4 regions of the Paenibacillus sp. MER 180 genome follow, and region 4 is predicted to be linked to each of the others. Evidence: riboswitches for the same ligand, from Rfam matches in the RefSeq annotation. Region 4 holds a riboswitch; each other region holds the start of a gene.
What was found. A riboswitch is a leader RNA that binds a small molecule or an ion and turns the genes downstream of it on or off. The one in region 4 is predicted to bind thiamine pyrophosphate.
Positions count from the first base shown of each region.

Region 1: linked by a shared signal. The riboswitch ahead of tenA (thiaminase II) and the one ahead of M3661_RS07480 (Ykof family thiamine-binding protein) in region 4 are both predicted to bind thiamine pyrophosphate.
Region 2: linked by a shared signal. The riboswitch ahead of M3661_RS00905 (hypothetical protein) and the one ahead of M3661_RS07480 (Ykof family thiamine-binding protein) in region 4 are both predicted to bind thiamine pyrophosphate.
Region 3: linked by a shared signal. The riboswitch ahead of M3661_RS10115 (ECF transporter S component) and the one ahead of M3661_RS07480 (Ykof family thiamine-binding protein) in region 4 are both predicted to bind thiamine pyrophosphate.

Region 1 covers NZ_JAMAVT010000016.1:78,093-85,778, forward strand. Annotated here, with positions in the region: gene M3661_RS22845 (ABC transporter ATP-binding protein) at 1-14, shown strand, start outside; gene M3661_RS22850 (DeoR/GlpR family DNA-binding transcription regulator) at 1-783, shown strand, start outside; gene M3661_RS22855 (histidinol phosphate phosphatase domain-containing protein) at 871-1,887, shown strand; gene M3661_RS22860 (MerR family transcriptional regulator) at 1,976-2,902, opposite strand; TPP riboswitch at 3,103-3,205, shown strand; gene tenA (thiaminase II) at 3,334-4,035, shown strand; gene thiM (hydroxyethylthiazole kinase) at 4,032-4,877, shown strand; gene thiD (bifunctional hydroxymethylpyrimidine kinase/phosphomethylpyrimidine kinase) at 4,877-5,692, shown strand; gene thiE (thiamine phosphate synthase) at 5,689-6,402, shown strand; gene M3661_RS22885 (linear amide C-N hydrolase) at 6,530-7,534, shown strand; gene M3661_RS22890 (polysaccharide deacetylase family protein) at 7,616-7,686, opposite strand, start outside.
Region 2 covers NZ_JAMAVT010000001.1:222,539-230,224, forward strand. Annotated here, with positions in the region: gene M3661_RS00885 (ABC transporter ATP-binding protein) at 1-640, opposite strand, end outside; gene M3661_RS00890 (ABC transporter permease) at 657-1,424, opposite strand; gene M3661_RS00895 (thiamine-binding protein) at 1,421-1,714, opposite strand; gene M3661_RS00900 (ABC transporter substrate-binding protein) at 1,877-2,935, opposite strand; gene M3661_RS00905 (hypothetical protein) at 2,905-3,105, opposite strand; TPP riboswitch at 3,302-3,415, opposite strand; gene M3661_RS00910 (hypothetical protein) at 3,707-3,859, shown strand; gene M3661_RS00915 (queuosine precursor transporter) at 4,021-4,731, opposite strand; gene M3661_RS00920 (FMN-binding protein) at 5,156-5,665, shown strand; gene M3661_RS00925 (FAD-dependent oxidoreductase) at 5,858-7,686, shown strand, end outside.
Region 3 covers NZ_JAMAVT010000005.1:156,884-164,569, forward strand. Annotated here, with positions in the region: gene M3661_RS10090 (response regulator transcription factor) at 1-332, opposite strand, end outside; gene M3661_RS10095 (metallophosphoesterase) at 534-1,409, opposite strand; gene M3661_RS10100 (sensor histidine kinase) at 1,591-2,991, opposite strand; gene M3661_RS10105 (response regulator transcription factor) at 2,984-3,637, opposite strand; gene M3661_RS10110 (MFS transporter) at 3,877-5,298, shown strand; TPP riboswitch at 5,514-5,627, shown strand; gene M3661_RS10115 (ECF transporter S component) at 5,717-6,313, shown strand; gene M3661_RS10120 (ABC transporter ATP-binding protein) at 6,378-7,686, shown strand, end outside.
Region 4 covers NZ_JAMAVT010000004.1:29,717-37,402, reverse strand. Annotated here, with positions in the region: gene M3661_RS07490 (ABC transporter ATP-binding protein) at 1-1,162, opposite strand, end outside; gene M3661_RS07485 (ECF transporter S component) at 1,164-1,739, opposite strand; gene M3661_RS07480 (Ykof family thiamine-binding protein) at 1,825-2,418, opposite strand; TPP riboswitch at 2,564-2,670, opposite strand; gene M3661_RS07475 (HAMP domain-containing sensor histidine kinase) at 2,866-4,248, opposite strand; gene M3661_RS07470 (response regulator transcription factor) at 4,232-4,927, opposite strand; gene M3661_RS07465 (serine hydrolase domain-containing protein) at 5,010-7,016, opposite strand; tRNA gene M3661_RS07460 (tRNA-Lys) at 7,239-7,314, opposite strand; gene M3661_RS07455 (ABC transporter permease) at 7,639-7,686, opposite strand, start outside.

The sequences.
Region 1 (7,686 bases), on a different contig from region 4:
ATGCTACTGCCTGAAGAACGTAGACAGCATATTTTAGAACAGCTGAATCGACATGGCAAAATTCAAGTTGCTTCCCTCGCCAGCGTATTAACGGTTACGCCCGAGACCATTCGCAGGGATCTCGACGAGTTGGAAGCAAAGCAGATGCTTAAGCGCGTGTACGGAGGCGCGGTTGCGTATTCGCATGTGAAGATTGAACCTCATTTTGATAAAAAACGAAGCATCGAGCAGTCGGCAAAGAAAGCAATCGGGGAAGCTGCGGCCGCGCTCATTCAAGATGGAGATACAATCGTGGTCGATGTAGGCACGACGACTGTTGAGCTTGTTCGCGCCATACGCGGTGTCGTCGGCGTTACGATCGTGACGAATTCTATTCCTGCTGCCGAACTACTCATGGAACGGCTGGAAGCCAAACGATTTGACGGCAAAGTCATCGTACTCGGGGGAGTTACGCATCCAGAGCAGAAATCGATTGCAGGCGCCTTAACCTGTGAACTGCTTACACGCTTCCACTTCGATAAGGCGTTCATCTCCTGTGCAGGGATGACACCAGCGGGAATCAGTGATTACGACATGGAAGAATCGATCTGCTCCACCTTAATGATTGAGCAATCCGAGCAGGTATATGTGCTTGGAGATTGTACCAAGCTCGGGGAGACACAGCTGTGCCGCATCTGTGACATGAGCAAGGTCACCGCCATCATATGCGATGCACCTATGCCAGATAAATGGAAGCGCAGCGGATTGCAAGTAGGTTGGATTACGACGGCTTGCGAGCCATAAGAACATAGCGAAGTTATATGTCGAAGTAACACATCACTTCATACATCACGAATGAGCCACTATGACATAGGATGGGATGCGATCATTATGCTGTATTATGTAGACTACCATATGCATTTGGAGGAAGGCCCTTATTCGTTCCGCTGGCTTGATCGTACGAATCAAGCATTCGATCACTTCCATCCAATTGTTGAACCACGCCATTCCCGTGCATGGCTCGAAGCGAGTTATGCGCGTATGCATACAAGACTGCAGCGAGGAGCTTATGACGAATCATGGCTCGATCTCTATTTGCAAGAAGCGCTGCGCAAAGGACTGCGGGAGGTCGGAATCGTAGATCATCTCTATCGGTTTCAAGAGACGCTCCCCTACTTCGAACGTCATCTCGATATCGGAGACTCCCCGCTAGGCCGCCTTCAGCATACATGGCTGCATCAAGTATGCACCGAGCGGATGGAGGATTTCGCAGCTGCCATTCAGACCGCAAAGCCCAGATGGGCCGAGCGGGGAGTCGAGCTACGTCTTGGATTAGAGGCGGATTATTTTGCAGGTGGAGAGAAGGACTTGGAATCATTCATTGCAATGGCGGATTGGGACTACGTGATCGGGTCGATTCACTATGTGGATGGATGGGGATTCGATAATCCCGAGACTCAGTTCCGCTTCGATCAGGTTGATCTGTGTGAACTGTACGGACGCTTTTTCGATGATGTCGAACGAATGATTAACAGCGGTCTGTTCGATATTGCCGCCCATTTGGACAATTTGAAAGTATTTAATTATCGCCCAGCTGAGGAGCTGCATCTCCCGTACTACGAGCGAATCGCACAAGCATTAAAACGGACAAATACAGCTACAGAGGTAAATGCAGGACTGTTCTACCGCTACCCGGTCAAGGAGATGTGTCCGAGTTCCTCCTTTATCGATGTTCTGCTTCGACATGATGTCCCCTTTACCCTGTCATCGGATTCTCACTTTCCAGACGACGTCGGCAAATACGTGGCGGACAATACCCTTATGCTTCAGCAGCGCGGTCTAGCCGAAATTGCCACATTCCATCAACGCAAACGCATCATGCGACCGCTCGTAACTTCGACTTCTTAATAAAGAAACCGCAAAGCGAGCTGCCCTCTCTCCTATCCCATGAAAAGCAATCCCCGGCGCAACGACTGCACCGGGGATTTCATGTTTATTATTTTATTTTCTTTCGAACCGGTTCGAATAACTGCAGCCAATAAGCGTTGCTGCTTCCTGCTGGGTTGGCATTTCGTATGTGCTCCTCCAAACAGAATCTTGCCTCCGAATCAGGCTCGTAATCAGGATGCTCGTTCAATTTCTCCATCAATAATTGCCACGATCCCGTAATATCATCTGTACTCTCCATCATGGCATACACCCCGCCGGAGAACCTAGCCTCCGCCAAATGACTTGGTATATCGATATTTTCTGGAATGGAGGCATATGCACCATAACCGTAAACGTTCGATTCAACGTCAGGGAGTGGTTCTTCATTTTTTCCAAATAGCCGTGCCGTTCCTTGCAGTTCAGCTTGCACGAGCCAGTCCACTAATGATTCGATCGCTTCTTCTTCTGGTGATGCGCTTACGACAACATGGCAAGCCATTCTCATTGGTGGAAGGGTTACGAATTTGATCGATGCTGGAGAATAACTCCACTGATTACTCATCGGCATTGTCACCTCATGTTTCATATTTGAATGTAGGAACGGTTCATGACATAATTGCAGCAGCAATTGAGCCGTAATCGGTTCATTGAGGTACTTGTGCAACTGCTCCAACCATTTCTTCAATGTTAGTTCCTTCGTTATGCACTCATTCTTGTGCTCAATCATCTCGTGTGCATACTGAGTCATTACCTGATGTGCGGTTCGGAACGTCATATCCGCCAGCACCACTTTAATCTCTCTAATCCCAATATCGAACCCTCTTAACCAGGCTGTAATGCGGATTGCAAGCACGGTCTGTTCATCATACATCCTCCAGCCAGAACTGGTATCGCGTTGACTCGCAAACAACCCTTGCGACTCCCAATGGCGCAGGGTTCGGCTCGTCACACCGATTTCCTGCGATAATTTGTCGATTCCTATCATGTTGCTCATCACTATCATCAACCTCTATCACTTGACGTATCATAAGGCGCCTTATGAGGTTATTGTATCAGTTGTCGCAGCGTCAATTGCAATACGAATCTTCACTCCAAGCACTAACAAATTATCGTTTTGACCGAATGGTTCAGAAAACTAACGTTTTACAATTATCTCCATCAATGCTAAAGTAGTTCGTAAGATGAATATGACGTGAAATCCACTAGGGGAGCCGCATAGGCGGCTGAGACAAGAATTCTTGGACCCTTTGAACCTGATCCGGGTAATACCGGCGGAGGGAAGTGGAGCCGGCCTCATGGTCTTTTTGTATGGACATGATGAAGCCGCTCCATTTCGGGGCGGCTTTTTTTGGCTGCCGCGAAGTGCTCCTTGACCAGATTTCAGCATGCATTCATCATCTATCCAATCATGCGGAGGTGCTGTTCATGCTTACATTTACGGAGGAACTGAGACACGAAGCAGAGCCGATATACGATGCCATTATGGATCATCCATTCGTTCGGGGAATTGCTGAAGGTACTGTCAAGAAAGAACAGTTGATTCACTACGTAAAGCAGGATTTTGAATATTTGAATGCCTTTATTCGGATTTACGGCATTGCGATTTCCAAATGTAACAGCCGAGAGACAATGGCTCTTTTCAACGAGCAAATCTCGTTTGTGCTGAATAGCGAGATACACCCCCATCATAATTTTTGTAACGTGGCAGGCGTAACGTTCGAAGAACTGCAAGGCTACCCGCTCGCCCCTTCTGCGAGCCATTATGTGTCCCATATGCTTACCGTGGCCCACGAAGGAACCCTAGAAGATATTATTGCGGCTTTGCTGCCGTGCCCATGGACATATACGGAGATCGGACAACGTCTGCTAAAAGAAGTGAATCCAGATGAGACCCATCCGTTCTATGAGTGGATTCATTTCTATGGAGACCTCGGCGGCGGAGTTACGGACAAAATGCGCCGAATGCTGGATGAATGGGCAGAATCGCTGTCGCAAGCACGCAAGCAGCAGCTGAAGAAGCATTTTCTGACTAGCTGCCAGCTGGAATATATGTTTTGGGACATGGCTTATCAAGTAGAAGACTGGCCGGTACGCTTGGCGGAGAAGACAGAGGTGAAACAAGGATGATCGATATGCAGTTCTTCCCCCAACGTATTAAGGAACGGCGCCCCCTCATCCACAATATGACGAATATCGTCGTCGCCAACTTTACCGCTAACGGTCTGCTAGCCATTGGCGCCTCCCCTGTGATGGCTTCAGCCAAGGAAGAGGTAGCGGACATGGCCAAGGCAGCAGATGCGCTCGTATTGAACCTTGGCACGCTCGATACTGACATGATAGAAGCTATGCTAATTGCAGGACGGTCGGCGAATGTACATGGCATTCCCGTTATTCTCGATCCAGTAGGCGCAGGCGCAACGCCGTATCGGACAAAGGTGTCGGTGAAGATGCTAAAGGAATTGCGCATCTCGATTATGCGCGGCAATGCCGCGGAAATTGCCCAGCTTATGGGGGAGGCTGGCGAGATCAAGGGCGTGGATTGCGTGGAGTCTGAAAGCTCCCTTCGCTCCCCTGAAGCGTTGTTCGATCTTGCTGCGCGGGCAGCCGAACGATTCGGCACCATCGTTGCTATTTCAGGAAAAGAGGATGTTATTACGGACGGCACAACCGGCTATATCATTAATGGCGGTCATCCGATGTTGACGAACATTACAGGAAGCGGGTGCCTGCTGACATCGGTCATCGGCGCATTCGCTGCGGTAGAATCTGATTTATTGCTGGCAGGAGCCGCAGCGATGTCTTATTATGGGGGCGCAGCCGCCCATGCCTATCGAACAGCCGGCCACCGAGGTCCTGGTAGCTTCCAAACTGCATTTCTTGATGCCTTGGCAGAGACCGACCAATTCGATACAGCAGCTTCAACGATCACCCCTCGCCAAGCCTCCGCTAGAAGGAAGGTATGGCTATGATGGTCGCACGAGCATTGACGATTGCCGGTTCCGATAGCGGTGGCGGCGCCGGCATTCAAGCTGACATCAAGACCTTCCAAGAGCTGAACGTATTCGGCATGTCAGCGATTACGGCTGTGACGGTACAGAACACGCTTGGTGTTCACGGCGTATATCCGCTATCTCCTGAAGCCGTTGCTAAACAGATAAATGCCGTCGTAGAAGATATTGGGGTCGATGCTGTCAAAACAGGCATGCTGTTCAGCGCAGACATTATTGAGACAGTGGCGAATCGCATTGAAGCATTCGGTTTGAACAACGTTGTCGTCGACCCGGTCATGATAGCCAAGGGAGGCGCAGAGCTGCTGCAGCAAGATGCCATAGAGGCGATGAAGAATCGCCTGCTGCCGCTTGCGCTGATTGTCACGCCTAACATCCCGGAAGCAGAAGCGCTTGCAGGAATGAAGATTGTCACCCTGCAAGATCGGTGCAAGGCTGCGATAAGAATTGCTGATTACGGCGCCAAAATGGTCATCATCAAGGGAGGCCACGACATGCCGACCGAGCTGGCTGTTGACCTGTTCTATGACGGAGCCCGCTTCACACTGCTGGAAGGCCGCAGAATCATGACCAAGCATACTCATGGCACGGGCTGCACTTACTCGGCAGCGATTACGGCAGAACTTGCGAAGGGCACTGCTCCCAATGAAGCGGTTCGTACTGCGCGGCATTATATTCAGGCAGCAATTGAGGAGACATTCGGGCTTGGGGGCGGCAACGGCCCGACAAACCACTGGGCATATCGGCGGCGGCAGATGGATGAGGTGGTCAGATGACAAGTGTAGAGAGTCGCGTAGCAGATGCCCGCATGCGTTCCTATTTGCGGCTGTACCTTGTGCTCGGCAGCGCCAATTGCAAGGCAGACCCTGGATCGATTGTCGAGGAAGCCATTCGCGGAGGGGCTACGATGATACAGTTTCGGGAAAAAGGCGCAAACGCGCTGAAGACAACAGCTAAGAAAGAACTCGCAATGCGCATTCAGTCGGTATGCAGAAGACACAGCATCCCCTTCCTCGTGAACGATGATGTAGAGCTGGCGCTTGCCTTGAATGCGGACGGGGTTCATGTCGGCCAGAACGACGAGCCAGCGGCGCAAGTCAGGGATCGCATCGGCAATAAAATACTCGGCGTGTCCGTTCATTCGGCAGCAGAGGCTCTGCTGGCTGAGGAACAAGGCGCCGATTATCTCGGCGTTGGGCCGATTTATTCGACTGCTTCCAAAGAGGATGCTCTTGAGCCGCAAGGCACTGCAATCATTCAGCGACTAACAGAGATAACATCACTGCCGATCGTAGGCATTGGCGGCATTACGGCAGAGCGTGCGCCACATGTAATTCGAGCTGGTGCAGACGGGATCGCTGTTATCTCTGCCATTACCCATGCGGAGAATGTATGTCATGCCGCGAGAGGACTTGCTTCCGGAACTGTTCTCTCGGCAGCAGGATCGAGTCACCCGAGCGTCGCTTGCCTTTCTGTCATACCATGAATATCGTTGTCGTTCCAATTGTCGAACATTATGGAGGAGTCCGCCGGAAATAGGCGGATTCTTTTTGTGTGCCGCTAATAAGATATAAAAGTACGCCGATTTAAGAAAATGAAAAGGAGGAATTGGAATGTGCACAAATATATCGATACCGCGAAAGTCGAAGAATGGCGGCATCGTCTCTGCAAGAACAATGGACTGGACATTGAAACTCAATTCCATCGTCAATTTTGTACCTCGCGGGCAGCCTTTTCCTGAAGCCAATCTTCCTGGAAACGAAATGAAATGGAAAAACAAATACGGGTTTGTTGGAGCAGGCGATCTGATTGAAGACTTCATCTTTTACTCCGACGGCTTGAACGAGCATGGACTTTCCGTTGCCGGGCTGTGGTTGTCCTGCAGCAAATATCCCATGCCTCGACCAGGTACCCCCCTCCTTTATAACTCCAATTTTGTTCCGTATCTATTGGGGAATTACAAAAATACCCATGAGGTAAAGGCTGCTTTAGCTGATTTGAACGTCATTAATATTTCAGAACTATATCCGTCCGCCTATGCGCTACTGCATTATATTATTAGTGATGCATCAGGCAATCATTTAATCGTAGAGTTCACTGAGGGGGAGATGAAAATTTACCCGAGCAAACTGGGCGTGTTGACGAATGAGCCTACATATCCTTGGCATCTTGCCAATCAAGAGCTATATCAGCACTTAAGCCTGGAAAACAATGCGCAAACCAGCTGTGGAAGCGACCTCTACGGCAGCGGACAGCTTGGAATTCCAGGCGATCCGACCCCCCAATCCCGCTTTGCTCGATCTGTATTCCTGCAGAAAACGACTTTTCGTCCTGCCAACACGAAGGAAAGCATCGGGTTAGCTAGACAGCTCTTGCAAACACTCACGGTCCCTAGCGGAACGGTCTATAAGAAGGGCTCCAGCACCATATACGATTGGACACAGTGGTGTGTATACCGCGATCATACCAATCGCAGCTACTACTTTAACACAGACTTTAACAGCAAGCTTTACGGGATACACCTTACCCAATTAAATCTCAATGCCTCTGAACAAAGCCGAATCCAAATAGAAAAGCCTGCTTGGTACGAGGACATTACCGAGGCGTTTAACGCCTGACACGTATACCGTATGACCAATGAGTTCTCTCAGGCTGAAGTATTAAGAATAATACTATATTCTCAATACCTTCCCTATTTACTACGCATGCTCCAGCCTGATCAATTCATCCGTGCGTACGCATTTTAGCCCTCTACGTTCGGCCTCGTGCA
Region 2 (7,686 bases), on a different contig from region 4:
CCGAGCGGCGATTGCGTTCCCACAGGTCAATGAGCCAGCGCTGCATATCACTGCGTGTTAGCGCGTCAAGTGCACTGAACGGCTCATCAAGCAGCATCAGCTCATGGGGGCTCATCATTGCGCGTAGGAAGGCGACACGCTGCTGCATGCCACCGGACAGCTCATGCGGATACGAGCGTTCATAACCCGTCAATCCAACATTGCTTAGCCAGCGGCGCGCTTGCTCCCGCGCCTCCTTCTTCGGCTTGCCTGCAATTTCTGGAGCGAGGATAACATTGTCCTCCACCGTTCTCCATGGGAACAACGCGGGCTGCTGCGGCATATAGCTGATATGGCCTGTCTGACCAACCACGTTCTGCCCATGGACGAGAATATCCCCTTCTGATGGACGAAGCAGACCGCCAATGAGATGGAACAGTGTGCTCTTCCCCGATCCGGATGGGCCAATAATTGAGACGAACTCTCCTGCTTGCACCGTAATGGATACTTGATCGAGCACATGAAGCCGTCCCGCTCGACCGTCAAATGACATGCTGACATCACGCAGCTCAAGAGCGGCCTGCTTCTGTACTGCCTCATGCTGATGCACATGATCAGCATCTCGCTGGGCAACTGGCTGTTGTTCGTTTGTTGTGATCATCTTTAACGCTCCCCCTTCACCCCTGTTTATTGTCACGGCGCCAATGAATGAGCAGCCGTTCCAATGCACATACGAGGCCGAACATGGCCAAGCTCAATAGAATGACAACTGCGATTGCCACGAACATGCGATCCGTGCGATAGGCTGCTTTTTGCAGTACCATGTAGTAGCCGATCCCTTTGTCCGTCCCGAGCCACTCGGAAATAATCGCACTCATCACGCTATACGTCCCTGCTATTTTCAAGCCTGAGAAGACAGATGGAAGTGCATGGGGCAGCTCCAGCTTCCAGAACAGCTGCGACCGGCTCGCGCCCGCCATACGCATATAATTCATCATCGTGCGGTCTGTCTGGGCAAGACCATCCAGGGTAGCCACGCATACGGGGAAGAAGCATACCAGCGTAATGGTGACAATCTTCGGCATGAGACCGAAGCCGAACCAGATCATCAGCAGCGGCAGCAGCGCAATCGTCGGGATATTCTGACTGACTATGACAAGCGGATAGATCGCCCGCTTCAGCCACGGCATCGGATGAAGCGAACAAGCCAGCAGCAGGCCGACAGCGGTGCCTACACAGAAACCAATGAGCGTCAATTGAACAGAAGCCCATGTATGCATAAGCAGACCGCCACCATTGCTTACGGCCTCTTGTACAATATCGAGCGGACTGGGCAGCATCCACTTCTCAATGCCTGACACCATTACTCCTGCCTGCCATATGGCGAGGAATATGATAAATGCAATGATCGGAGGACCGATCTTCGCGATTCGACGTCCACTCATGGCCGGTACTTCACCGTCAATTCATCCATCGTAATGCCGGAAGGCTTATACACAATCTTTACTTGCGACAATACATTGATGCTTCCCATCTCAATCATGGCCTTGTTCATATCCTCAATAATACGGAAGAGTTCACTAAGTTCGCCTTCCATCGTTGTCTCCAGTGGATTTACCTGATATTTCACACCCGATGCTTGAATGACTTCGATTGCACGATCTACATAGGGAATTACGTCTTCCCCATTTTTCGTCTTCGGAATGATCTGAATGCTTACTAAACTGTTCGCCATCTTGCTTCTCCTCCTCTTTCTCAATCCTCATGTAATGATCAACTTGTAACGGTCTTGGTGACGATTATCTCGTATCGATATCCTATAACGATATACACAGGTAACGATATACAGCAAAAGGGCGCATATGCGCCCATTGCCTATTCCTATAACCGTATAGGCTTATGAAGCTGGCAAGAAGTCATTCGTAAACGCCTTGTCTACATCGATGCTCTTATCCATTAATTTGTTCTCCACGAGCCAATTCATGTAATTTGCCCATACGTCACGCTTTTGCTCGCCCCAGCGAGGTGCATCGTCTTTATACTTCGGACTGAGCCATTTCTGGCTTGCGATAACCAGGTCTTTGTTCAAATCCGGCACAGCTTTAAGCAGCAGGTTGGCTGCATCTTCCGGATTGTCAATCGCATATTGATAGCCCTTGGACGTAGCACGCATGAATGCCTTAATCAATTCAGGATCTTCCTTGATCAGCTTCTCGCTTGTCGAAAGAACCGGCGTATAATAGTCGAGTTCCTTCGCATATTGATTGACGTACAGCATATCAATCGGCTCACCGCGAAGCTCTGCTTCAATACCTGTCCAAGCGTAAAAGATCCACGCGAAATCAATATCCTTCTTCACGGCTGTAAAGTAATCGGCATTGCCCATGTTGACGCTCTTCAGCTTGCTATAGTCGCCGCCGTCCTTTTCCATAATCGTGCGGATAATCATCTCCTCAACCGGAGAACCCCAGCCGCCATACGTTTTGCCTTCAAAGTCCTTAGGTGACTTGATGTTCTTGTCCTTCGGCGCGGCAAAGCCTGATGTATTATGCTGAATGATCGCACCAATCGACACGATCGGAACATTTTGTTGTCGAGCCATCGTAATACTTTCCTGAACACTAACACCGAATTGCGCTTCTCCCGATGCGATCATCGCATCTGATGCGCCAGTACTCGGCTGCAATATCTCGACATTCAGACCTTCTTCCTCATAGTAGCCCTTCTCCTTGGCTACATACAAGCCGGTATGATTCGTATTTGGCGTCCAATCAAGCACAATCTTAACATCGCGCTTCTCCTTCGCTTTATCCGTTCCTTGCTCCTGTGCCGTGTTCCCCTCTGTCTGGCTCCCTTGTCCTGCTTCCTGACCCTTGCCGCCGCAAGCAGCGAGCGCAAATGTCATCATGATAACGAGCGCCAGCATCAACCCTCGTGTAAAGCGTGTCCGTTGCATATGATGAATCCCCCTTCTCTTCCTTCCCTCACTAGTGGAGAGCCGATCATGAATTTAGAAAGTGCTTCGATAACGCCTGCCGCATTCACCAGTTGGACGATCCGCTCGATCGTATATGTATGGATGAGCAAGTTCCCGTCCCGCCGTCCTGCAACACGATTCAGATCCACAAAAAAAAGCGCCCCCTCTGGGACGCTTTGTGTGCCGTTCTACGCGTATATGCGAATGTGCATCATACGATGAATCACGTCAATAAGGTCATCCGGCATTCGTTCATCCGTACAGCAATTATGTCCATTCTGCCCAAAGCAGCGCACATTCATGCAGAGCATGACGAATAAGCAAGCAACCTAATTATAACAATAATGACGCGGTTCAACGTCTTTCCTACGCTGGCATTACCCAGATCAGGTGTAAGGGTCGGTATCTTAATGGGATACAATCTCAGCCGGCCAAATTCCAGCACCCCTAGCGTGCATATGCAGTTATCGAAGCTACCATATTACACGGGTAATTATAGTCCTCATCCATCAGAAAGTCCAGTGACAAACAGAAATTGCAAAGTGTCCGCTGATCATTGGGGCAATGCTTATATCTCCCATCAACTTCGTTATTCGTATGCTTTATGACAGCAGATTGCTCATATTCACTAGATTCCTGTCGAAAAAAGTTCCATGTGAAACAAGGGACAATCTTCCATTTTAACTCAAAATAATTACCTCATTGATTTCTTGGCGTAGAGGATGTCTGTATGATACGATCGCCAAAATCGTGATTGCATTCGGCCTGCTGCTTGGCTGCTTCGTGCTGCTGTGGCTGGAGCATTCCCTGCCTCATATGGATTTGGAGAATCCGAATCAACGAATTCGCATCAATATCGAACAGAAATCATTCCTTATCATTGCGGCCATCACCCTTGATTGACGGACTGGTTCTAGGCATAATGCTTCTAGACAAAATGCTTCTAGACAATGGTGACCATACTAGAGTACATATACAAAAGACCCCAACACCATATCGGTATCGGGGTCTTCTTTATATAATGAAGTTAGAGCCGCTTTACTAAGTCAACCAATGTGCGCTCCCTACTTCGCTTGCTGCCCTTCCACATCTCCACGAACAGGGAAGCTTCTAGCCCAATATAGAACTGGTGTCGACAACACCGAGATGATGAGCTTAATGACATAAGTAGTAATAAAGATTTGGAACCATACATCCCAAGGCACCATGCCAGCAAACGCAATCGTACAAAATACGAGCGAATCCGCCATTTGGCTAATTCCTGTACTACCATTGCTTCGAATCCACAATTGGCCTGCCTTCGGGTATCGTTCCTTCACCCAACTAAAGAGCTTCACATCTAAGAACTGACTGACGAAATACGCGGTCAAGCTTGCTACGACAAGGCGCGGCATCAAATCAAAAATATTCGACAGCGATGCTTGTGCCGTACGCGCCATATCAGAAGCCTCAGGCGTAAAGCGAAGAGCCATCTGCATAATAATCGTCGTCATAATCAACGTGAAGAATCCGAACCACACTGCGCGCTTCGCTTCCTTACGGCCGAACTTTTCATTCAACAGATCCGTTGTCAAGAACAGCGTTGCATTCGCCGTGTTGCCAAGTGTCATGACAATGCCGAACATCTCAATCGTCTTGCCAACTTGGATATTAGCGATGACCGTCATTACACCAATCCAAGCATATAGTCCCGACTTGCCAAATGCCCGGTAGCAAATCAAGAAGAAGGCAAAGTTCGCAAGGACGAACAGAATGCCCCAAGTAAAGTTGAACATATAATAAAATTCCTCCCTAGTTTTGATTACGCGGGATGGTTACGAACCGCGGCGCTTAGGCGCAAGCCATAACTTTACCATATGCATATCGTTCATGCCAATAGAAAAATATCACTGAACAGCGATGCAATTATCCCTTATATTAAGTGGAAGCAATTATTTTACATGGATGGATGAACGTTACCGATGCCCCTCTCGTATATTGTGAGCGATATGGAGGGAATATATTGTCATACATAGCCGCATCGTCAATGCCAGCTAATAAACAGTCGTGGAAAAAGTTTGGTTTAGTTAAAGATTTACCCTTTATGTGTGATATATATCACATTAAATAGAGGGAGTTAATGTTAAAATGACATTGTAAATCGGTTAGTTATAATTTTCACAAAGTAATTTTGAACTAAAGAAAAGGTGGGGACTCTTTATGAAAAAGAAACTTGTACTGTTACTATCCGCAGTATTGGTAGTAGGTATGTTGGCTGGTTGTGGAGATAAGAAAGAAGAAGCTGCAAAACAACCTGAAACAAACACATCAACAGAAGCGAATAAAGACGCTGCTCAAGTAACATTGAAAGACGGCGACTTCCATGCAGAATCTCCTGATTTCGATGAGAAATCCGGTTGGAAAGAAACAATGGACATCACAGTTAAAGACGGCAAAATCACAGCTGTAAACTGGGATGGCGTTCATAAAGATGGCGGAGATTCCAAGAAAAAGCAATCTCAAGACGGCAAATACGGTATGAAAGCTGGCGGTGCTTCTTCCGAATGGCACGAGCAAGCTGAAAAAATGGAGCAAGAACTTATCGCTAAGCAAGATCCAGCTGCGATCGCTGTAAACAACGAAGGTAAAACAGACGCTGTATCCGGCGTATCCATCCACGTTGGCAGCTTCGTGAAACTTGCTCAAGAAGCACTGGCTAACGCGAAGTAAGATAAGTCTACTCCTTCCTTGATCACATAGAGATAACACGGAAGCTCCGCAGTAGGAAAGCAAAATGGGCACAAGCAGCGTATGAATGCTTGAGAGCCATATATCGCTTTTTTATTCGCGGAGCTCCCTTGTTCGCATTAGATAGTTCAATTTTTAAATATCGACAAATAAGCATTACAACGGGGTGAAACCATGAAAGAGATCGTTGTATTGGGCGGCGGTTATGGTGGCGTACTGACAGCGAAAAAGCTGGCGAAGCGTCTGAAGAAAGACAAAGACATTCGCATTACGCTCATCGACCGTAAACCTTTCCATACGATGATGACGGAGCTGCACGAGGTTGCAGCATGCCGCGTCGAAGAAGAAGCAATCAAAATGGACCTGAAGCAAATCTTTGCAGGTCTGAAAGTAGACGTTGTGCTGGATGAGATCGAGAACATTGATTTCAACGGACAGAAGCTGCATGGCAGAAAGAAATCCTACAATTACGACCATCTTGTTATCGGTACAGGTTGTAAGCCATCCTTCTTCGGTATCGAGGGTGCAGAAGAGAATTCCTTCTCCCTCTGGTCGTTCGAGGATGCAGTTAAACTGAAACAACAAATTCGTCAAATGTTCATGGACGGGACGAAGATTTCAGATCCAGAGCTGCGCAAGCAAATGCTTACATTCGTCGTTGTTGGCGCCGGCTTCACTGGTGTCGAAATGGTCGGCGAATTGGCGGAATATCGCGAAGAGCTGTGCCATGAGTTCCATGTGGACGAATCTGAGGTTCGCCTCGTCGTAGCAGATATGGCTCCGAAAATCCTGCCAATCCTGCCGCAAAAGCTCATTGACAAAGCGGACAAGTATCTCCGCAAAATGAAAGTTGAAATTATCACAGGTGCGAAGATTTCCGGCGTTACGCCGAATTCCGTTGTCCTTGGCGATAATGAAATCAAATCGAGCACGGTTATCTGGACTGCTGGTGTCGAAGGTTCTGACCTTGTAGGCAACCTCGATGTTCAGCAGCAAGGACGCAAGCGCATTTTGACAAATGACAAATTGCAGTCCGTTGATCACAAAAATGTGTATGTTGTCGGCGACAACATCTTCTATATTCCCGAAGGCGAAGAGCGTCCTGTACCGCAAATGGTTGAGAACGCCGAGCACTCTGCTGGTCTTATCGCACATAATATCGTGGCTGACTTGAAGAATGGCACACATAAGTCGTATAAGCCAACCTTCCACGGTACGATGGTATGTATCGGTGGACGCTACGGGGTAGCCGCTATCGGCACGCCGAAGAAAATGTTCCACTTCACTGGCTTCATGGCCATGTTCTTCAAGCATATGATTAATATTGTGTACTTCTTGCAAGTACTTGGCTTCCATAAGATCTGGTCTTACATGATGCACGAATTCTTCCATGTGAAGAATCGCCGCAGCTTCGTCGGTGGACATTTTGCTAAGCGTTCCCCGAATTTCTGGCTTGTTCCGCTTCGGATCTATATCGGTTTCATGTGGTTATCCCAAGGTTGGGAGAAGGCATCGAAATTGCTGAAGGATCCTTCGCAGATGTTCCTCATCCCGCCTAAGGCGATGGATGGTGTGACTGCAGCTTCTCAAGCGGTTGATGCAGTTCATACAACGGTTGACGCACAAACAGCAGCATCCGCTGTTGAAGGTGCAAGTACGGCTATCAAGGCGATTCCAGTGCCTGATTTCGTCAAGGGCATTGTCGATTGGTCGATGGATTTGATGTTCTATACAAACGATGGCGGCTATACAGCAATGGCTTACATCTTCCAAGGCTGCATGGTTGCAGCTGAGGTTATCTTCGGTATTATGTTGATCTTGGGCTTGTTCACAGCGATCGCATCGATCGGAACTGTTGCGATGGGCGTCATGATCTACACGTCCGGTATGGCTCCTTATGAAATGTTCTGGTACTTCTTCGGCGGCATCGCGCTTATCGGCGGTTCCGGCAGCACGTTCGGTCTGGACTACTACCTGTATCCACGCCTGAAGCGCATTTGGAA
Region 3 (7,686 bases), on a different contig from region 4:
ACCAACTCATGTATGCTGAAGGGCTTCGTCATATAATCATCAGCCCCGATACCCAGACCTACAATCTTGTCCATCTCTTCGTCCTTCGCTGTCAGCATCAATATCGGAACATTGCTTCTCTCGCGAATACGGCGGCACACCTCTACTCCATCTATGTAAGGCATCATTAAGTCGAGAACGATAAGATTATATTTATGCTGTTCGAACAATCGCAGCGCTTCTTCACCGTGAGCTGCTGTATCTACCGTGTATAATTCCCGCTCCAAGTACTTCTTCAATAAATCTCGAATCTCTAGCTCGTCGTCGGCGACAAGCACGCGAATAGGCTGCATCGTTCCGTTCTCCCCTTGTATCTATCGTAGATTCCTCATATCTGATTCGCATTCTACATACTTGCAAATGTAAGTGTAACGAATCTAGTAGCCAATTGCACGTGTTTGCCAATTTCCATACGACCGTGTACCTTTATCGGGCTGCAAATGGATACACTAGAGCCCTATCTGTCTGTCTCCAAGCAATACTGGGGAGAGTTCTCACGAACGCATCAATGTATGAACCGTAATTTCAGGCTTGCTAAGGAAGCGGACAGGCAGTTCTGTCGTCCCGATGCCTCGATTGACATAGAGTTTCATCGGCTTGTTCAGGGTAGTTGTTCCCTCGATTTTATACATCCCCTCAACATACTTCTTCGCTAATGGCGGCGTGTATATCGTGCCGTACCACGGCAATTGAACTTGGCCCCCGTGACTGTGTCCAGATAATTGCAAGTCGATCGGATAATCGATGACTTGATCGGCAACATCCGGCTCATGCACGACGAGCAAATTGAAGTTGTCAGGTTCTATGTCTTTCAGCGTTCCATGTATATTGGGCGTACCTAACAAGAAATCATCAAGCCCGCTAATGGTGATATATTCATCATGATTCGGGAGATGGATTTGCTCCGTAGCGTTCACGAGTACAGTGAAGCCTGCTTCTTCCATATAAGACCGATAAATCCGGCTGCCGCCTCCACCGCGATCATGATTGCCGAATACGGCATACTTGCCTAATGTTGCTTGCAGCTGTCCTAGTATTCGCTGGGAACGGTCTCTCCGATTTCCATACGCATTGAAATTGTCAACCATATCTCCCGTAAACACAATAATATCTGGATGTTCTTGATTAATCCGATCAACAAGTTCAAGCAGCTGGACATCATTAAAATGATCCCCCAAATGAACATCGGAAAAATGCACAATCTTCATGCCATGAAAGCTTGGAGGTATATACCTACTTAGTATCGTCTGCCTCGTCACGCTCAAGCTGTTCGGTTCCATCTTCATGCCATAAAATAATGTTCCTGCAAGGAGAAGCAACACAATCAGAGACACACGAATCGTATGCTTGCTCCACTTCTTGTTCTTCATGATCTCACCTCAGCCCAATCATAGGAGACCAATGTTACGCCAATATGACAAAATGAAAATAGCCCTCTAGAAACCTGTCTGCGTGAACATGAGCATCAAATAGCAAGAGCATGAAATTTATTGCCTACATACAAAAAACTGCCTTTCAGCAGTAAATTGAAAATACCACTCGAAAGGCAGCTTACATCTGCTCCCCCTGCTTGCATAGAGGAAGCACAATATGAAATTCGATATCTCCAGTATGCAGTCGTACGCCATAAGCCGCCTTGTGTTTCTGCAGGATCCCCTTCACAATAGCTAAGCCAAGTCCCGTTCCGCTAAGCTGCTTGTTGCGCGAGCTGTCAGCAACAAAGAACGGCTCCCACAATTGCTTCAGCTGCTCTTCAGTCATGGAAAACGTACATCCATTCCGAATGAACAGAACTAACGCATCATTCTTGTTCGTAAGATCAATCTGAATTTTCCGATTCGTCGTGTATTTCATTGCGTTCGATACGAGATTGTTCAGCACCATTTCAAGCTTGACCCTATCAGCCTGAACGCAACAGCTTTCCGCATTCTGATCATTCAAGGTCAATTCAATCGAATGCTGTTGCAGAGGTAGCTCATATTTCGCAATGACTTGATCAAGAAGATTAACGACATGAACATTCTCAATGTTCAGCTCTTCCGTCTGCAAGCGAGACCATTCCAACAGCTTCGTAACGAGCTCGGACATATCATCCGTTTGCGACTGTATGACATCCATGTAGGTGCCGTCATCCAGACCATCCTTCACCCCTGCGGAATATGCCTTGATCACGGCAAGCGGTGTCTTCAGTTCATGTGAGATGTCACGAATGAGGACACGCAAGTTCCGGTTCTTCTCCTCCAACTCTTGATGCGCCTGCTTCAGCTTATCACTCATCGTATTAATGCTGTGTGCAAGATCCTCAATCTCATCTCCTGTTCGGATATCAACTGTCCGGTATCTTTGTTCTGCGATATCCTCTGCCGTGTTCTTAAGCTGCTCAATTGGCTTCACTGTTCGCTTGGAGAACCAAGCAGCGAGCAGTAGCGCTAGTGTGAGCGCACCAACTGCCATAATTAAATTGAACTGATTGACGATACGTATCGTCTCGCCGGAATTGGCCACCGATTCGCCTGCTGCGAAGATCATTCCTTCCTTCATGACAAATGTAACGAGAACGCTCGACTTCAACTTTTCCTGCTGATACGACTTCGTAACTGTCCCGCCGCGCATTAGCTGTGCAAGGCTCTCTTCCGTGAGCCAGAATTTGCTCATCGCAATCCTCTCCCGCGTAAATTGTTCGCGCAGTGTCCAATTCAAGCGGTCAATGTCATGGTCGTAGGATGCATGAACGATTGTGAAATGGTAATCATCCGCTACCCGCTGAACTTCTTCAAGGAGCTGCTTCGACTCTATGCTGCGCAACCTCTCCACCGCTTCCGCCAACGCAGCACGCTTCTGATGGACAAAATAATTTGGCATAAAGAACGTATTCACACAATACGAGAGTCCGAACACAACGACAAGAATAAGCGCAATTTGCACAAACAGCTTGCGACTAAGCTTATTCATGGCTATTCGGATGCTCGAAGCTGTAGCCCATACCACGGTGCGTCCGTATCCATTCCTCGCCGATCTTCTCCCGCAAGCGGCGTATATGCGTATCTACCGTACGTTCCTCACCGAAGTAATCATAGCCCCATACATGATCAAGCAGCGCTTTGCGCGTTAAGACCTGCCCCTTGTTCAGAATAAAAAACTTCATCAATTGAAATTCCTTCTTCGTAACCCGCAGATCAATTCCACACTTGCTAATCTTCTGTCCTTCCATATCTACCTGGATATCCCCGAATAGATATTGTGCCTGCATGTTCAGCAGCTTCTTCGCCCTCGCCAGCAAAACCCGAGGATCGAACGGCTTCCGAATATACTCATCCGCTCCAGAATCAAGAGCTGTCAGCTCATCTTCGTGCTCTCCCTTGGCCGTAAGCATGAGCACCTTCAACTTCGAATTCGCTTTGATTTCTCGACACAACTCAATCCCGCTCATCTGCGGCATCATCCAATCGAGCACTGCCAAGTCCAGCGGCTGGTTGTAATAGATCTCAAGCGCTTGACGCCCGTTCTCTGCCGTAAACGTTCGAAAGCCCTCTTTATCAAAATAAGCCGCTAAAATTTTCAACATATGCGGTTCATCGTCTGCAATAAGTACATTCATTTACTTTGTATCTCCTTACCCTTGTATGTCTTGCGTTGAGTGCATTCTATATTATTGCATTTTTAATTGAATAAGGAAAACCCCACTGCTATACTGGAAGCAACAATAATGAGGAGGCGTTAAGATGAAGTGCGTAACATCAACTGGGGCAGGTATTGATCGGGGATAACGCATAATACCCCTGTAAACTGCGCAACTCCCCTTTAGCAAGAGAAAGGGGATTCCTATTCGTGGAACAAATGAACAATGACAACCGCATCGATGCGGCAGAACAAGAACAACCCGTGTATGCCTTTCCCAATGTGAAGAAATCGATCGCGTGGTTAAGCTTTTTAGCTTTTTTCAGTGTGTTGAATGAGACTGTTTTCAACGTATCATTGCCCGACATCGCATACGATTTCAATATCACTCCGTCCGTTACGAATTGGATCAACACATGCTTCATGATTACCTTCGCGCTCGGCTCCATCATTTATGGCACCCTGTCATCCCAATACGGCATTAAGAAGCCGCTGCTCATCGGTGTGCTCATCTATGGTAGTGGCTCGTTGCTCGGTTTCTTTGCCCATGACTACTTGTCAGCTGTATTGGCAGCCAGATTGATACAAGGTGCCGGGGCTTCGGCCGTGCCCGGACTCATCATGGTTATGGTCACTCGCTACGTTGGAGAGCAGCATCGAGGCAAGGCGTTCGGCATGATTGGTTCTATGGTAGCGCTTGGTGAAGGGATTGGCCCAGCTGTAGGCGGTGTACTGGCAGATTATGTGCATTGGTCCTACCTGTTTGTCATTCCGGTAATGACGATAGTCAGTCTCCCCTTCTTCTTGACCGCACTGCCGCAGGAGCCTTCTCGCAATGGACGAACAGATATCATCGGCATTGCCCTCTTGTCAGCAGGCATTATTCTATTTACCTTGTTTACTACGACATATGTCTGGTTCTATCTTGTCTGCAGTATGATTCTCGTTCTTGGGTTTGCCTTCCATATCCGCCGTATTCGCGAGCCGTTTATTGCTCCGTCCCTGTTCGCTAATCGCCCATATGTACTCGGCACGCTTGCTGGTTCCATTTTGCTAGGAACGGTAGCTGGATTTATTTCGATGGTTCCTTACTTCATGCGGGATGTACACCAACTTTCGACCGCCGTTATCGGCAGCGCGATCATTTTCCCAGGGACACTCAGCGTCATTCTGTTCGGCATACTCGGTGGAACTCTCGTTGATAAGAGAGGAACTTCATTTGTATTTGTCGCTGGAATAGGTCTCGTCACATTCAGTTTCGTCACGCTCATTGCATGGGGGAATGATTCTCCATGGTTGATGACGTTCGCCCTCGTGCTCGTGTTCGGAGGGTTGTCATTCATTAAGACAGTTATATCTGCATCCGTTGCAGAATCACTAGCACCTGACCAAGCAGGAGAAGGCATGAGCATGCTCAGCTTTGCATGCTTTATAGCTGAAGGCATCGGCATCGCTGTAGTCGGCGGTCTGCTTACACATAGTTGGCTGCTGACTTCACTGACACCTACCGTTGCCGTTGCCAATGAAGCTTCATTTCCCTTATACAGTGGCCTGATTATGCTGCTCATAGCAGTCCTTGCTTGCGGAGGGATCGTATACAGCTTGTCATTGAGACGACATTCTACAGCTTCACACGATTAACTATTAATGAGGATCAGGGTTTCTTCCTGATCCTCATTTTGTTCTATTCTCTCTCCAAATCTCCTAAACACGCTCACCACTCCTCCTCTTCTATGTTGTCCAGCGAACAATTTCAACCTCATAGACTTCTAACTTCCTCGTATCTTTTATGTTTTTTTGTAAACATTTCGTTGTCAACCTAACATGAATATTGTATGATATGAGCAATTGCATAGTCATACAAATTCGGGGGCTTGAGGAATCAAGCTGAGATTGTAGATAAGTATACCGCTACTGACCGTTAATCTGATCTGGGTAATGCCAGCGTAGAGAATCTGTATTTGTCATGTGATCATGCTCTGCTGTGATCTAGGACTCTTCTACCGTCTGGTTGCCAGACGGTTTTTTGTATGCTAACTATACAACAAAGGAGAGGGTTATGTTGCCAGAACAACAGAGAAGCAACAAATTAAAGTTCACGGATATTCTCATTACCGTGATGATCGGGGTCGTATTTGGTGTGATCTTCAAAATGTGGGAGAGCGTCTACAGTCTCGCGAAGCCGCTGTTCCCGCAAGCAGGACAATTAACATATGGCATGTGGTTTATGGCTGGCCCATTCGCGTACCTGGTCATTCGCAAGCCCGGCGTCTGCTTCCTGGCAAGTCTTGCTGCCGCTAATTTATCGGCTATTCTTGGCTCTGCTTGGGGACTGGAGACGATTGTGTATGGCTGTGTACAAGGTCTGGCAGCAGAATTGGCATTCACCATGACCGGATACCGCAAGCACAGCATCGTCATCGCAGGCATCGCTGGCATTCTGTCCGCAGTCGGCTCATTCATGATCGATCTCGGTTACGGATATGCAGATTACGAGACATGGGTGCTCGTCTTGAAGTACGGACTTCGTGTCATTAGTGCGTTCATCTTCGCTGGCGTATTTGCCGGCTTGCTCGTTCGCGCATTGGAAGCGACAGGGGTGACCAAATCCATACGTCCTGTATCCAAAGAGGATTACGCGGTACTTAATCAATAGCACGCATAATATGAATAGATAAAATTTGTGCGTACGCCACAAATTCGGAATAAGGTGGTTACACATGCAACAGGAATCTCATGCGAATTCGTCTGCATTTGTTGACCGCTTGCGCCTAACATTTCCAGGAGAGGATTCCTTGCTGTTCAAGGACCTCTCCTTCCACATTTCTATCGGCGAGAAGGTATTGCTCCTCGGGCCAAGCGGTTGCGGCAAATCAACACTGCTGCAAGTATTAAGCGGAATTATGCCCCACTCTATTGAAGTACCGATGAAATACGATCAGATTAAGATTCCTTCAAGCTGGGGCTTCGTATTCCAAGATCCGGACAGCCAGTTCTGCATGCCATATGTAGATGAAGAGCTCGCGTTTGTACTGGAAAATCTCTCGATCCCCCGTGATCAAATGCCAGCATGCATGACAGGCATACTCGAAAGAGTGGGATTGCAGTTCAACAATCTGCATACAGAAATCCATACGCTATCCCAAGGCATGAAGCAGCGGCTCGCGCTTGCGTCCGTCCTGCTGCTAGAACCAGAGGTGTTGTTCCTCGATGAGCCCACAGCGCTTCTTGATCCAGAAGGAACGAAGCAAGTCTGGGACACCGTGAAACAAGCTGCCGATTCCTCCACTATTCTAATCGTGGAGCATAAAATCGAGCATGTTATCGACATTATCAATCGTGTGGTGCTATTCGACAGCACTGGACAAATCATTGCGGACGACGAGCCGAAAAATGTATTTCTACATCATAAAGATAAGCTCATTGAATATGGCATTTGGTATCCAGGTGTATGGCAGGACTACATTCATTCAGAAGCTTACCAAGCCATATCGCAGCAACGAACGGCGAACGAATATCAACAACCTCATTGCAAGCAAGATGGCGGGCGCACTTACGCGCGTCTGCAAGCCGTGCAGCCACTGCTCTCTTTGCGTGATTTTAGCGGCTACTATGAAGAAATTCGTCGCATATCCGTCCCCAGCGTAGATATTTATCCGGGTGAATGGATTACGATTATTGGAGAGAACGGCGCTGGCAAGAGCACACTATTGTTGTCTCTTATGCAAATTCTGCGTACTACAGGCATGTATCTTATTGAGGGTCAAGAGCTGCCAGCACCAGCTCGCAAGCGATGGTTCCCGCGATTCAGAAATAGAGGAAAGCAGCCTCCAGCCGAACTCGCCTTCGTATTTCAGAATCCTGAGATGCAGTTTCTAACGGATTCGATCTATGATGAGCTTGCTTATGAACCAAGGCAGAACAACTGGGATGAATCGGACATTGCACATAGAGTGGAACAAATCTTGGAATCATTCGATCTGAATATCGAACAGGATCGGCATCCGTATCATTTGTCACTTGGTCAGA
Region 4 (7,686 bases):
GCAGAGTAAGGGACACGTGATCGAGGATTACTCTCCCTTTGCGCCGATAGACAAGGTTGTTCGCTTGCAAGACTTCCTCAGGCTTCCGTGGGGAACCGTTAGATTGAGCTGATGTTAGGATGCGCATCACATCCTGCTGTGCGCATTCAGGCAGCGACAGCAGCAGCTTCAAGAGATCTTCGTCTGTGAGTGCAGGGGCTGCGGCGGTGAGACGCTGACGAACAAACTGATCATCATAATTGCTGAAATCGCTAATGTTACTACTATCGTCATCGATGCTGCTATCGCTACTGTTGCTACGATTAAACCACTCACGGATGGATTGCTGCAGTTCCAGCGCTTGCGGAAGCCAGATACCACGTGACTTGGCTTCAGATGCATGATGCTTGAAGTAGGAGACAGGAAGACCGTCAAAGACGAGGGCTCCATCTTCATCCATCACGAGCAGGCGATCCGTCATGCCGATCCAATCGTCCAATTGATGCTCAATGATGAGCAGAGCCATCCCTTCCTTGCATGCCAGTTCTGAAATGAGTACAGCAAATTGGTATCTTGTATACGGATCGAGATTCGATGTGGGCTCATCCAATACAAGCATGTGCACGCGAAGGGCTAGAGCGCAGGCGAGAGCCAGCTTCTGCTTCATGCCTCCCGATAGCTCGTGGATATACGCATGTCGCCATGCGAGTAATCCTACCTTTTCTAATACCTCTTGAATCAAGGATTCCATCTCAGTTCGAGGACAATCCCGATTTTCTAGGCAAAAGGCTATTTCCTCTTCTACACGCAGCATACAGAACTGACTTTCGAAATCTTGAAATACAATTCCGATATGCTGGGCCGCTTCACCGGAATCGTATTGTTCGATTGGCTTGCCATACACGAGGACACTGCCATCGACGAGACTAATTATTGCATGTGGATACAGGCCGGTAAGGCAGAAGGCTAGCGAGCTCTTGCCGCAGCCGCTTGGGCCTAGCAGCAGAACGGTTTCCCCCTCATGCAGGGTGACATTGATGTTGGATAAGACAGGCTCGCCTTCGGTCTCGAAGGCGAGTGTCAGATCAGTGGCTTCCAGTGCAATAAGAGTTCCATGCTCGACGTCACGTTGTATATTCAATTGTGCTGGGTACTTGGAATTGAGAAGCGCTGGGCTTGCCATGTTATCGCTGCCCCTTTGCAATTGGGAAGCTTCTAAGAACTCCTGTATTGGCCAGTGCGTCCGCAATCCATTTGCCAAGCAGACCCGAGAGGAGTGCGCCACTTATACAGCGAACGACGAACATCGCGATGATGAGACCAACAGAGTAGGCCGCATAACCGCTGCGGAAATACCCCCATGCGAAGCTGAATACAGCGGATCCCACCCCAGCCAGCATGAGCACTTTGGTTGAATAATTCCGATATCTTGTAGCGGCAAATACGGCTTCGGCACCCAAACCTTGAATTAGGGCGGATACAATCAAAATAGGCCCTACGGCGTTGCCGATTAATACCTCAATCAGTCCAGCGACTGTCTCTGAGATGACCGCAGCCCCCGGTTTGCGGATAATATAGGTGGCGATGATCGATACGATAAACCAAATGCCGAAGATGACTTCATATCCCATTGGCCCCATAAAGCCAACAAGCACATTGCCTATTTGCAAGAAGAGCAGATAAATGACGGCAAACACAACAGATAATGAACTGAGAACGACGATATCTCGTAATTTCCATTGGCTGTTTCGCGAATTCATGAACATTCCTCTTTTCTTAGAACGATGATCGGATGAGTCCGTTGGGTTTGTAGCTTGCATTTTGGAAATTCTTTATCTTCAGCTGCTACCTTGTGGAAGGGCTGTTGGCTGACATCGTAGTTGTCATCACCACATGGGACTTGTCTGATTTTCTCGCCCGATTAAAGGCATGCTCAAGTGTAGCAAATACTCGCTGTGCATCTCCTTCTAAGCGGCTTGCATAATGAGCGCTCTCATCGAAAGTGCCTTCTTCCTTAGCAAGGCCAATGATCTCATAGATCGTATCCATGTAATCTGCCGTTCCGAGCGGATAGAGCGCAAAATGAGCTGCGACCTTGAGAGGAATCGCTTGATATCGTTCCGCATTCATTCGAATTTCGTCCGTACTCATGAAGGCATCTCCTTGTGTGTCGCCCGGACAGCCAACAGAGAACGTAGCATTCAGCACAACATGTTCTCCACTTGCCGCGCTATGTAAAAAAATTGACTGAACGACATCGAATACATGTTCACTGCGCCCACGAACCCAGGTGCTGACATCATCGGTATGGCACCATACCTTAGACATGTCTGTGTCTCGCAACGCTCCTAAAATAAGTTCAACAAAGCGATCGCTCATCGGATAGATGGAAAAGCGACAACCAACGATGCGGCTCGTACCGCAAGATAACTGACTCATAACTTATATCCTCCCTGACGAATCAAATTGTGGTCAGCAGACAACAAAAAAACTGCACCGTGAGTCGGTGCAGTTACGCTTGAGGATACAAGGGTATGACATGGCTTCATGCAATGACGAACATGATGAAGCCGCAGCTTATATCAATCAGTCGACTACACTTCCCCACGCTAGTATTATCTAGTTCGGGTTATAAGGGTTAACAGCGTTGCCGCTGTCTCTCAGCTTGTTACAGCACCCCTAGTGTTCGAAATTCACTATGCAGTTGTTCCATCGTTCATATGCTTGACAGCTTTCATTATACACGGGATGATCCGTTTGTAAAGGGTGTAACACCAAAAGGAATACTTCAAACTGGAGCTTAATATTGCAATGGGCTAGATCCGGGCATGCAAACGATCCGTGGTATCGAAGCCTGAAGGTGATGCCCGACATCGTGAAGGAACTCTAGTCCTCCGTAATAGTCAACGTGATTTGAAACAAGGTATGGTAACACTGATCCTGCGTTAGTTCAATCGTGCCATCATGGAGCGTTATGATTTTTTTGCAAATGGCGAGACCTAAGCCTGTACTGTCTTTAATCGGGCCATCGCCGCGGATGAATTCTTCGAAAATATGTTCCTTGATCGGCTCCTGAACGCCGATACCGTCGTCTCCGATCCACAGTATAACGTTTCCTTCTTGTCGTGCACATGAGACATAGAGCACCGTTCCCGCTGGATTATATCGCAGTGCATTGCTAATTAAGTTGGTGATGACGCGACTCATATGAATCTTGTCCATCTTGACATAGAGCGGTTCTTCCGGGATATGTGCTTCAAGCTCAAATCCCTTCTCTTCTATTTCCGGATAAAATTCCACCACGAGCTGCTGGAACCATTTCGTAACGTTCACTTTCTCTTTGCTCAATTCCGTATGCTTGTCATCCAGCTTCGCCAGTTCAAATAAATCTTTGATCAGATTGGCCATATAAGCTGACTTATCGTAAATGTATTGAATATATTTGCGGGTATCTTTGTCTTCCAGTGCCTGATTGTCCAACAGAAGCTGCGAATAACCGTAAATTGAAGTAATCGGCGTCTTCAAATCATGCGATAGATGCAGCAGCATGTTTCGCTTATTGTTCTCGGCGGCTTCCTTCTCAGCAGAAGTGCGCTGCAATCGTTCAGCCATGCCGTTAAACGCATCTTGTATTTCCGCGAATTCCTGTTCGGCTGAATAATGAAGCCGCTTCGTGTAATTGAAGTGCTCCATCTCTTTGATGCCTTCTAAGATTTGCCGCAACGGCTTTTTCACTTGTCTAACCGAATAGCGGGCGTAAAAGTAAAGCAGGATAAATAATAAAATTGCTAATAACGCAGCAAAGATCGTTGTCGCAGTTGATAATTTCAACAAGCGCTCAGGAATTTTCCACAGCAATACATAAGATTCGCCGTTCGGCCCTTTGGCTTGGTATGCATGGTAGGAGATTGCATCATCGTTGCGCTCTACATCCATCTTGGCATACATTTGACCGTCTTCGTAATGCTTGATGTCGTCCTCTTTGTTTCCTTTGACAAAAATGATTTCGCCTGACTCATTCACGATTTCGAACCAACCGCCGTACTTGTCCAGCAAATGCTCGCTAATGTTATGGAAAGGGTATCGATAAATATCCGTTCCATTAATTTTAGCAACGACCAGTTCATCTATATACCGCCTCATAAATAGGTTCGTGCTAAGGAGAGATACAATAATCGCTGCTATCATCAGGACGCAGATCACTGCATAATTTCGAAAAAATACCCGTTTCAAGGGACGTCGACCGGAGAGATTATTTGCTTTTTTCAAAACGGTAGCCTAACCCCCTAATCGTAATGAGGTGGATAGGCTTTCTCGGATTATCCTCAATTTTCTCACGGATTTTGCTTATGTACACCATAATTAAATTTTCGTCTCCGATGTATTCCTCGCCCCACACCTGCTCGTAAATATGCGCTTTGGTCAATACTCTGCCAGCCTCTCTCATAAGAAGCTCCACAATCTTGAATTCGTATGATGTCAATTCTCTTGGGATGCCGGACTTGAACAGTTGGCAGCTCCTTGTATTCAGCCTCACATCTCCGATTTCGATAACTTCCTGCTCCTGCCTATCCACCTTGGCAAAAGAGTCGATTCGCCTGAACAGCGCTTGAACGCGGCTGACGACTTCCAGTGGGTTGAAGGGCTTGCCCACGTAATCGTCCGCCCCTAGCTGCAAGCCGTAGATTTTATCCATATCGTCAGACTTGGCAGAAATAAAGAGAAACGGAATTTGCGAATTCTGCCGTGTTTTTTTGAGTAATTCCAAGCCATCCATTTGCGGCATCATAATATCGGCTATGACCAAATCGATGGACTGCTCCTGCAAGATGGTCATCGCTTCGGCACCGTTCCCGGCTGTAATCGTGGCATAGCCGTGGTTGGTTAAATAGATGGTCAGCAGTTCCCGAATTTCGGCTTCATCATCAATAATAAGTATGGTTTTCATTTGTTGTTCCACCTCTATGTATGCAACAATAACTCCCGATTCACTTGCGGCTAAGCGCAGATGGATCGGGAGTTGTGTTGAATTAGAATAAATTGTCAGCGAACGTAGACAGCATCGCTGCAGCTTCTTGCTTCAGCATCGGCTGCTTGGATCGATAATTGTACGTGCCGTTTTTCCCTTGGACAACTTCAGGCCCAAATAATTGCTTGGCAATGACGAACTGAACGCCTTCGCGCGCCCAGGTATCGGTGGAGCCGCTGAGCTGGGCTTCTTTCGGTCCTGTACCCACATGGTTGAATGCCATACGCCATATAATAGTCGCTGCTTCCTGACGCGTCAACAATTCCTGCGGATGGAATTTGCCGCTCTCAGGCTTCTGAATGACACCAAGCTCATAAGCAGATTGTATTTCTTTAGCAAATGAACTGTCGGATATATCTATGAAAGCAGGCTTGCTCTTGGATGGAGACACCCCGGCCCATCGAATAAACCAACCGATAAACTGTTCCCGGGTAATTGCTTGTGCAGGCTGAAAGCGGTTGTCGCCGCTTCTGTCATCAATGACTTTCAATTGGCGCAAGTGATAGATATACGGAGCATACGGATGGTCGTCATTAACATCCTGATATTGCTGCGGCGCCGCTAATTTTTCGGTCCAACTATCTGATTTCAGGTCGTAATAAAATGCCTTTACCTCGCCGCTGTCATTTAACTTGAATGCAGCTTTTACGCCTTGTTCATCTTGGAAGAGCAGTGGCTCGATTTCATGCAGTATGTGCTCTCCAAACGGATCCTTCACGATAAGCTTGCCATCTTCGGCACGAATCCGAGAGGTCCACATCCGATTTCGCAAATCGCTGTACATTCCCTCAAATTTTTCCAATGATCGTGTTGCTCGCTCATGAGGAGCCTGGGCGCCTTCTTTCTTCGGGTAATAATGATCCATGAATGCTTCCAACAAATCCTTGCGGAACTCAACATCTTTATTTACAGTAACGAAAATGCCGACCTTCTCATCAGGAATCAACCACATATTGCTGTGATACCCGGCCATGTCCCCGGATTTCTCAATGAGATAACGTCCGTTGTATTGCTGCTGATTGGCGTATTCGAATCCGTAGGCCATGTTCGGCAGCTTCTCATGCACGGCGAGCTGAGGCTTATGCATTTCTGCTGCTGTTTCTGTCTTAAGAATCGTTGCATCACCCAGCTTGCCGCCGTTTAGATGGGCGAGCATAAAGTTGGCCATATCAGCACCAGTAGAGAACATGCCGCCCCCTGGAAGCTCTGTCGGTACCGTTGCGTAAGTGGGAATTGCTTCTCCCATCACGTTATATGGAACGGCCAAGTGTTTCGTAATGTTCGAGGTTACGCGGAAATCGCTGTTTGTCATACCTAGCGGTTTAAAAACATGCTCCTGCACGTATGTGCCAAATGGCTGTTTGCTCACTTGCTCTACGATGTAACCTTGAATCGTAAAGCCTAGATTGTCATAGCGGTAGTACTGGCCAGGCTTGCGGATCACTGTAGGCGTATTGTCCGATACATATTGCTTGATAGATGCTTCTCTAGTTAAATCGTCGGTAGATAATTCGGAGCCGTCCCCGAATTCGAATCCGGTCGAATTCGTCATTAAATGCTTCGTGGTTAGGGGAGTGCCAGTCTTATTTGGAATTTTAATATCTCCCAGGTATGCAGACACATCTTTGTTCAAATCGATTTTACCCTGCTCTGCCAATTGCATCACGGCCGTAGCGGTGATCACCTTGGAAATCGAAGCGACGCGGAATACGGTTCGATCCGGATCGACTGGCAGCTTTTTATCCACATCTGCATAGCCGTAACCTTTCTTCAACAGCACCTTGTCACCCTTGACGACGACAAACGCAGCTCCTGCCATACTGTCCTTAATTTCAGGACGGCTAAAAAATTCATCAGCAAATTGCTCAACTTCTTTTGGGTCTTGGGGTCCTATGTTTACGGGCGCAGCTGCCGATACTTTCGATAATGTACCCGTACCGCTGAGCAAGCCGGTTACCACGGTGAAGGTCAGTGCAATGGCCGTCACGCGCTTGGAAAATATATTCATTGTTTTGCTCTCTCCTCTGTATCATTTTCGTGCATCATCAGAATATAGGAGCAAACTTAATCCAGATTCTATGTAACCTTAATGTAAAGTGAAATTTTCGATGAACAACAGAATCTTAGGGGAGGGGACATGGGATGCAAGATTCTATTGGGAGGATCAATGTTTGGTAAGCGGGAAAATGCAACAAAAAAACGGCATTCTCTGCCGTTTTGATCACATAATTGGTGGGTTCTGAGGGGTTCGAACCCTCGACCTGATGATTAAGAGTCAACTGCTCTACCAACTGAGCTAAGAACCCGTATGATAACTGGGTTCAAGGGGGATTGAAGCATCCCGATTGAACGAAGCTATTTAAGAAGTGCCTTGTTCCTTAATACCCCTTAAGTATAGACCTCTACAGGCGATTCGTAAAATAGAATTAAGGGGGTTATCCGTGGATATTCAAGGATATTCCCTTCTCTGCTACGGGTGTAGTATGACTCTGTTAGGAATACTTCCATTTCCCGTATCATGCGATAAGGAGCAGGGATTTAATTCTCTACTCCTTACCGTACATGTTTACATTTGGGTGTTAAGATGTTTTTTCAGTTACCGAAATTGTTGAGGGCTGCTTATTTGAAATTTAGGTGCGGCGCATATAAGCCCGAACGGTGAGTGGAGCGAAGATGGC